One region of the Nicoliella sp. ESL1113 genome, then DNA from elsewhere that is predicted to be linked to it. Evidence: riboswitches for the same ligand, from Rfam matches in the RefSeq annotation. Region 1 holds a riboswitch; the other holds the start of a gene.
The links. Region 1 has a riboswitch for thiamine pyrophosphate ahead of tenA (thiaminase II). Riboswitches for the same ligand answer to the same signal wherever they lie in the genome.
Positions count from the first base shown of each region.

Region 1 (3,932 bases):
TCTAAATCAATATCAGCATACAAGATGGTTTCGTTAGTTCCTGCTTGGGCAGCGACGATTCCCATTGGATCGACTACTTGACTCAATCCAACTCGGTTGTCACTATCGGGTTTATCGCATCCCACAATGAAGGTCGTGTTTTCAATTGCACGAGCTTTCAATAAGGAACTCCAGTGATATTCTTTTAGTGGCCCGCTAACCCAAGCTGTTGGAATGATAATAATATCAGCGCCATGAATTGCTTCATAACGCGCTACTTCTGGGAACCGAAGCTCATAACAAACAAATAAGCCAATTTTACCGAATGGCGTATCAATCGGTTCAAATAATTTATTACCAGGCTTAATCTGATCAGACTCCTTAGTCCCAAATGCATCGTAGAGATGCGTTTTATGATAGGTGCTAACAATGTTACCCTTATCATTGATGACAACGATCGTGTTATAGACCCGTTTATCATTATTATCATCATTAGTTTCACGCATCCCGAATATGATCCAGACATGCTTTGTCATCGCTGTTTGTCTTGCATTGGTTACAAATGGGCCATCCAGGGCTTCAGAATGTTGATTAATTTCATCCAATCCAGCCGTTGGTGATATGGTGCTCATGAACATTTCTGGAAAGACAACTAATTCAGCGCCGTGTTCCGCAGCTTGATTAACAAAGTCATTAAATTTAACTTGATTAACATTTTGGTCAATATCGGAATATGCTTGGGCTAATGCAATTTTATAAGTCAAATGATCACCTACTTAATATTATTTTAATTGAATTCTAATCTAACCATTAAAGAATGTCAATCTTAACTCCATTATGTGTTTGTGAATAGACACTAAATAGTAGATATGGTATATTAGTTTTGTAATTAAATAATCTAACTGTCCACTGGGGTGCCGTATGGCTGAGATAATACCCATTGAACCTGATTCTAGATAATACTAGCGTAGGAACGTGGCTGAAGTCGAAATAAAAACGATTAATAGGCGCTTTCTGAATTGCTCAGGAAGCTTTTTTTATTTCCCAGGATGGTTATTAATTAGGAGGATTCAACATGTTTTCAGATCAATTGAAACAACAAGCACAACCAATTCTAAAGGAAATTTTCGAACATCCCTTCATCAAGGGGATTGCTAATGGTGAGGTCCCTGCCAAGGCATTGAAATTCTATGTTCAACAAGATTATCAATACCTTAGTGAATTCATTAAAATTTATGGTAATGCGATTGCTAAATGTAATGACCGTGAATTAATGAATTTCTTTAATGGTCAAATTAGTTTTATCTTAAATAGTGAAATTCATCCCCATCATATTTTCTGTGACATTGCGGGGGTCACATATGAAAGTCAACAACACGCTACCCCATCGCCTAAGGCATATTTATATGAATCACATATGCATCGGGCAGGAGAAACGGGTTCGTTACTGAATATTTTAGCCGCTTTTCAACCATGTCCTTGGACCTATTCAGAAATCGCTGATCACTTGGTTAGTGAAGGGTATGCTACTAAGGATAATCCCTATTATGATTGGATTATGTTCTATGCTAGTAAGGAAAACGATAAGACCATGAGTGATACTGTGTTTGAATTTGTTGATCGATTTGCTGAACATGCTTCTAATGAAGAACTAGCAGAAGCAAGTCAATACTTCTTAAAGAGTTGTGAACTAGAATGGCAGTTCTGGGAACAGGCGTTTTATCAACAAGACTGGCAATTTAAGGAATCTCTAGAAGCTGCTAAGGAGGAATATAAGTAATGAAAGAATTTCCTGAAACGTTAACGATTGCTGGAACTGATTCTGGTGGCGGTGCTGGGATGATGGCTGATATTAAAACCATGCAGGAATGTCATGTGTTTAGCACTAGCGTGGTGGTCGGAGTAACCGCTCAAAATACATTGGATGTTCAAAAGGTATATCCCCTTCCCCTCGAGATGGTGGATGCTCAGTTTGCTTCAATCGCTGATGATTTTGTGATTAAGGCGGCTAAGACAGGGGCGCTATTTGACGCTGAACACGTTGCATGCGTTGCTAAAAATATTAAGAAATACTCGTTCGGCAGCTTAGTGGTGGACCCAGTTATGGTTGCTAAAGGTGGTGCGAAACTACTGAGCGATGATGCGATCGATACTGTGATTTCAGATCTCATCCCGCTAGCTGACATTATTACGCCTAATATGCCTGAAGCTGAAACGATCGTTAAACATAAGATCGAAGGTAAAGAGGCAATTAAAGATGCTGCTCGAGAAATTCAAAGATTGGGCGCTAGGAATGTCGTTATTAAGGGTGGCCATAGCGATGGTCCCGAGAACGCTGATTATGTACTATTGGCCGATGGCACCGATTTTTGGATGACTGGTAAACATGTTGACTCTAAGCGTAAGCACGGTACTGGTGATACCCTTTCATCAGTAATGGTGGCAGAACTTGCCAAGGGTTGTCATGTTGAAAAAGCAATTAAGTGTGCTAAAGCCTACATGAATGAGATCTTGCAACATGAAATTCATGTTGGTCAAGGACACGGACCACTAAATCATTGGGGAGCTGAAGGAACAGATGTTAAAATTTAATACGGATATGTTGAAGGTCTACTTTATTGGTGGTACCCAAAACATTAATGGAGATAAGGATAAATTTATTGAGCAATTAACGCTGGCTTGTCAAAATGGAATTACTATGTTCCAATACCGTGAAAAAGACCATGGATCCTTGAGCGGTGATGATCGCTTAGCATTAGGAAAACAAGTTCGTCAGATTACTAGTAAGTACTCGATTCCATTAATTGTGGATGATGATTTTGAGTTAGCGCGCCAAATTGATGCTGATGGAATTCACGTTGGCCAAAGTGACACACCAATTCAAGACGTCGTAGCTGAAGCAAATGGGATGATTGTTGGTCTATCAGTTCATAATATTGATGAATTAGTTGCTAGCGGTGACTTAACGGGCGTTGATTACTTAGGTGTCGGCCCAGTCTTTTCAACTCACAGTAAGGATAATGCTAAGGAACCGATTGGTTTAGATGGCCTATTTCAGATGAATCAAGCGACATTGAAGCCCATTGTTGCCATCGGTGGAATCCATGAAAATAATGTAGCATCAGTTCTAAAGCATTCCGTTAGTGGTGTTGCCGTTATTTCTGATATTATGCAAAGTAAAGACGTTGCCCATACGATTCAGGTATTGAAAGGAGAAGCATAATGTTAACGATTGAATCAATTCATAAGCTTAATCCAGTGATTTTAAACGTTGCCAACATGGTGACCCCCCAACACGTAGCGGATGCAATCAATTTTTACGGAGGCTCACCCATCATGTTCACGGATGAACGCGAGGCAGCTGCCCTAACTAACATTGCATCAGCAGCTGTTTTCAACATGGGATCCACTAATGAAGATACGTTGAAAAATGTAATCGCAAGTGGAAAGGTCGCAAATAAACGTGGAATTCCCGTTGTGATCGATCCAGTTGCCATTGGTGCGACTGAACTACGTCAGGATAATTTTTTCCGTGCTGCTAAGGAAGTCAAGTTCAATGTGATCCGTGGTAATGCTGGTGAAATCGCCTATCTTGCAAACGTTAACTGGACTGCAAATGGGATCGATGCTGGAAATGGCGATGCAGATGTTGCGTCAATTGCCCAAAAAGTGGCTCAAAAATACGATTGTTGGGTCGTCTTATCTGGAGAAAGAGATATCGTTACCGATGGCAATACAACCTACTCAGTCGATAACGGCCATCCATATTTTCAAACAAACGTTGGTTCTGGTGACATGCTAGATGGGATCTTAGCTACCGCAATTGCAGTTGAAAATGATCTTAAATCGTTAGTTCGAGCAACTGCTACCTTTAGTATCGCTGGTGAAATTGCGGGGGAAAAATACCCTAACCAACCAGCATCATTTTTCGTTGAATTATATAACCAACTAGC
Region 1 is NZ_CP196388.1:439,366-443,297, forward strand. Features, by position in the region: gene ACSYTJ_RS08935 (carbon-nitrogen hydrolase family protein) at 1-743, opposite strand, end outside; TPP riboswitch at 880-971, shown strand; gene tenA (thiaminase II) at 1,055-1,759, shown strand; gene thiD (bifunctional hydroxymethylpyrimidine kinase/phosphomethylpyrimidine kinase) at 1,759-2,571, shown strand; gene thiE (thiamine phosphate synthase) at 2,558-3,202, shown strand; gene thiM (hydroxyethylthiazole kinase) at 3,202-3,932, shown strand, end outside.

Region 2 (3,932 bases), 130 kb from region 1:
GAATTTCAGTCCAATCCCGCACTAACAACGGGGTCTTTCTTTGACTCTTGGCATATTTTTTAAACGGTAAGTTATTTTCAAATTGATAGTTAAATATTTTAAGCGCTAATTCGTTAAACGCACCTGCGCTTTCGTTCGCATCAGCAACTGCATATTGATCAATAAACGCTAAAACTTCTCTTTGAATTTCAACTGTTGATAGCACCATTGCTATTCCGCCTCCTGCTTTTTAAATGCTTTAGGAATTGCCACTAGGATAATGTGAAGAACAACTGAAGAAATTGCTCCTAATAAAATGTTATTAGTTAATAATGGCTTTAATGCTCCCGTATAGCCAGAAGCATAAGCTGGAATCCCGATTGCAAGCATAATCGATAAACCAATAATTAAGTTATTCGTATCATTATTTTCAGCACGTTTTAAAATATTAAAACCAGTTGTAATTAACGTGGCCGCTGCTGGTAGGAACATCCCACCAATTACTGGAGCGGGAGTCAAAGATAAAAAGGCCCCTAGCTTTGGAATAAAGCCTAATACCACTAACAAACTACCAGCTAGTAGGATTGGTTTTCTAGAATGAATGCCAGTCAGCTTCATTACTCCTAAGTTTTGAGCAAATGCTGTGGTTGGGAACCCACCAATTAGTGATGACAAGATTGATCCCGCTGCTTCACCAGCAATTCCCTTTTCCATTCTCTTTTGGTCCACCTTAGTATTAGTTACATCAGCCGATGCTTCATATACTCCCAATGCCTCAATAATCGCCACACAGTAGGCAATGAAGAACGTTAAGAAGATGGTCCAATTAAACTTCAACATCCCATAAGGAAGGATGTGTGGTAAACCGAACAGTGGCTTAGAACCAACCGCTGATAGATTGATCATGCCAGTCAATCCTGCAATCAGATCACCAGCTACCAATGCAATTAAAAATGAATAGCGATGCCAAGCACCCTTTCCAAAAATCGATAAAAAGACTACGATTCCTGCGGTTACAATTGCTACGAATAAGGTCTTGGGTGATGCAAATGATGCTGCAGTCGGGTCCCCACCTAAAAATTCCGCTAGTGTAAAACTAGCTAATGAGACCCCCACTAAAAAGATAATCGTTCCAGTGATTGCTGGTCGAAGCCATTTAGTTAACTTGGACAATAAACCAGTAACCGCTAAAAAGAAGGCTAAGATCGCACTTAGTAAAATCGATCCGCCAGCTGCGGGTAACGTCCCCGTTTTTCCAGCATTGATCATCAACGCATCAAAAGCTGCGGATGGTCCCTGCACAATTGGAAGGCGAACTAACTTAGTGGCTTGAATAATCGTTACTAACCCAGATGCAATAAAAATTGCATTAACTAAATTAGTCGATAAGCTCAGTGATAACCCAGCTGTTGAAGCCACAAAAATTGGATCTAACCATACATTTGAAACAAAAATATGTTGAATACTTGCAAGAAACGTTTGCCCCCATTTTAAGTTTGCGGGATCCAAACTTTGCTTTTCCTGTTCATTATTCATGAAAACATCTCTCCTTAAGCATTTTGGCTTAATTAAACTGAGAACCCAATTCACAACAAAAAATTGGATAGTTTGCACCACAAAAAGAATTGGATAGTTTTCATAAATATCCGCTGCATTCCTACGCTGGTACTAACCAGATCAGGTTCATTAGGGTCAAGGTCATGATTAACCTAGTCTCAGCCGAACGGCTCCCCTTGCAGTTAATTAAGTAATTTGAGTATAGCATAATCAAACAACAAGCAAAAGTGACATTTTTAGATAAATGTTTCAAAAAATAGTGGATATTATAGTAACAAAAAAGTTATTTTATTTTTAGTGAGCTAAACAATCCGCCCCATAAAGCGTTGGTTCAGCCATCATCTAAATTGTTATCAAAGCATAAAAAAATAACCATCCCTCGCAATCCGAAAGATGGTTATTTCATTATTTATTTTTTATAGCACTTTTTCCAAGAATGATTGTAATCTGGCATTTTTAGGATGATCAAAGATTTCTTCAGGCGTTCCTGATTCCAAAATCTTACCGTCATCAACAAAGACCACGCGGTCCGCAACTTCACGGGCAAAGCCCATTTCATGGGTTACGACCACCATTGTCATTCCATCCTTAGCCAAACGCTTCATTACTTGCAAAACATCACCAACCATTTCTGGATCAAGGGCACTGGTGGGTTCGTCAAATAACATGATGTCTGGCTTCATGGCTAAAGCACGGGCAATGGCGATCCGTTGTTTTTGACCACCAGAAAGTGATTGCACCTTTGCATCAAATTTTTGGGAAAGGTTAACAACTTCCAAGAGTTTCTTGGCTTGTTCAGCAGCTTCTTCCTTAGTTTCCTTCTTTAACTCAACTGGTGCTAACATGATGTTGTCACCAACTGAAAGATTGTTAAAGAGGTTGAAATGTTGGAACACCATCCCGATGTTTTCACGAACCTTATTCATATCGGTCTTTGGGTCTGCGATGTCCTTCCCATCAATGATTACGGAACCAGAGGTTGGTTCTTCCAACTTATTCAAGGTTCTTAATAACGTACTTTTCCCAGATCCGGATGGTCCGATAATTACGACCACTTCGTTTTTTTGAACTTGAAAGTCAACGTTCTTTAAAACGTGGTTGCTCCCGTAGTTCTTGACTAGGTTTTTAACGTCTACTTTAATCATAATCTAGTTCTCCTTTCACCCCATTTAGATAACCAGGTCAACAGCGTGATCACGATTAAGTAAATCAAAGCAACAATTGTCCAGACCTTAAATCCTTCAAGGTTTCTTGCGATAATAATTTTACCAGTTTGGGTTAATTCTAGAATTCCAATAATTGATAGGATTGAAGTATCCTTCAAAGTGATAATAAATTGGTTAATGAATGATGGAATGATTAACTTAATTCCCTGTGGAAGAATAACCTTAAACATCGACTTGGAGAATGGCAGTCCTAAACTCCGAGCTGCTTCCATTTGACCACTGTCAACGGAATTAATCCCCCCACGAACGAAGGCCGCAATATAGGCTCCTTCATTGAACATTAAGGTGACGACCCCGGCAATGAACGCTGGAATCTTAGTTCCAGTTAAAGTTGGAATCCCGGTGTAAATGAATAGTGCCAACACTAGTAATGGTAACCCACGGAAAATATAGATAATGGTACTAGATAGGTCTTGGAAGAACTTGTAAGGCAATACACCCAATAGTCCCACGATTACTCCAAATAATGTTGCAAAGAAGATCGAAACGATACTTAACCAAAGTGTTTGTAAGAACCCGTTCCAAAGGAAGCCCTTGTTTTGCTTAAGGATTCCCAAGAAGGTATGGTCACTAGAACCAGCATTGGTTCCCTTGCTTTCTAGGTAGTGATCAACAATCTTTTTATATTCACCGTTCTTTTGGAGGTTAGCAAGTCCCTTGTTGAACTTAGCAAGCAATACCTTGTTCTTACCCTTATCAACGGCAAAACCATATGAACCACTATCAGCAGGCTTAGTAACGATTGAAAGTTTCGTGCCTTGCTTGATACTGTACTTCATAACTGGTTCATCTTCAAAACAGGCAGCCGAATTTCCAGTTAACACATCTTGGTACATGTTACTAGAATCATCAAAGGTAACCACCTTAAAGCCATATTTATTCTTGATGCTGTTAGCATACGCAGCTCCGGAAGTCCCCGTCTTAACGGCAACTCTTTTACCACGGAGTTGATTAAGGTCTTTAACGCTCCCCCCCTGCTTAACAGCCATTACAACACCAGACTTGTAGTAAGGATTGGAAAAATCAAAGGTCTGTGCACGTTCTGGAGTAATATTCATCCCAGCGATCACACCATCAATTTGTCCTGACTGGGTTGCTTGAACCGCAGCATTAAAACCAATTGGTTTAATATTTACCTTAAAGCCCTGATCCTTAGCAATTGCCTTCATC
Region 2 is NZ_CP196388.1:305,318-309,249, reverse strand. Features, by position in the region: gene ACSYTJ_RS08160 (LuxE/PaaK family acyltransferase) at 1-208, opposite strand, end outside; gene ACSYTJ_RS08155 (uracil-xanthine permease family protein) at 211-1,515, opposite strand; TPP riboswitch at 1,617-1,723, opposite strand; gene ACSYTJ_RS08150 (amino acid ABC transporter ATP-binding protein) at 1,953-2,681, opposite strand; gene ACSYTJ_RS08145 (amino acid ABC transporter substrate-binding protein/permease) at 2,678-3,932, opposite strand, start outside.
Region 2: linked by a shared signal. The riboswitch ahead of ACSYTJ_RS08155 (uracil-xanthine permease family protein) and the one ahead of tenA (thiaminase II) in region 1 are both predicted to bind thiamine pyrophosphate.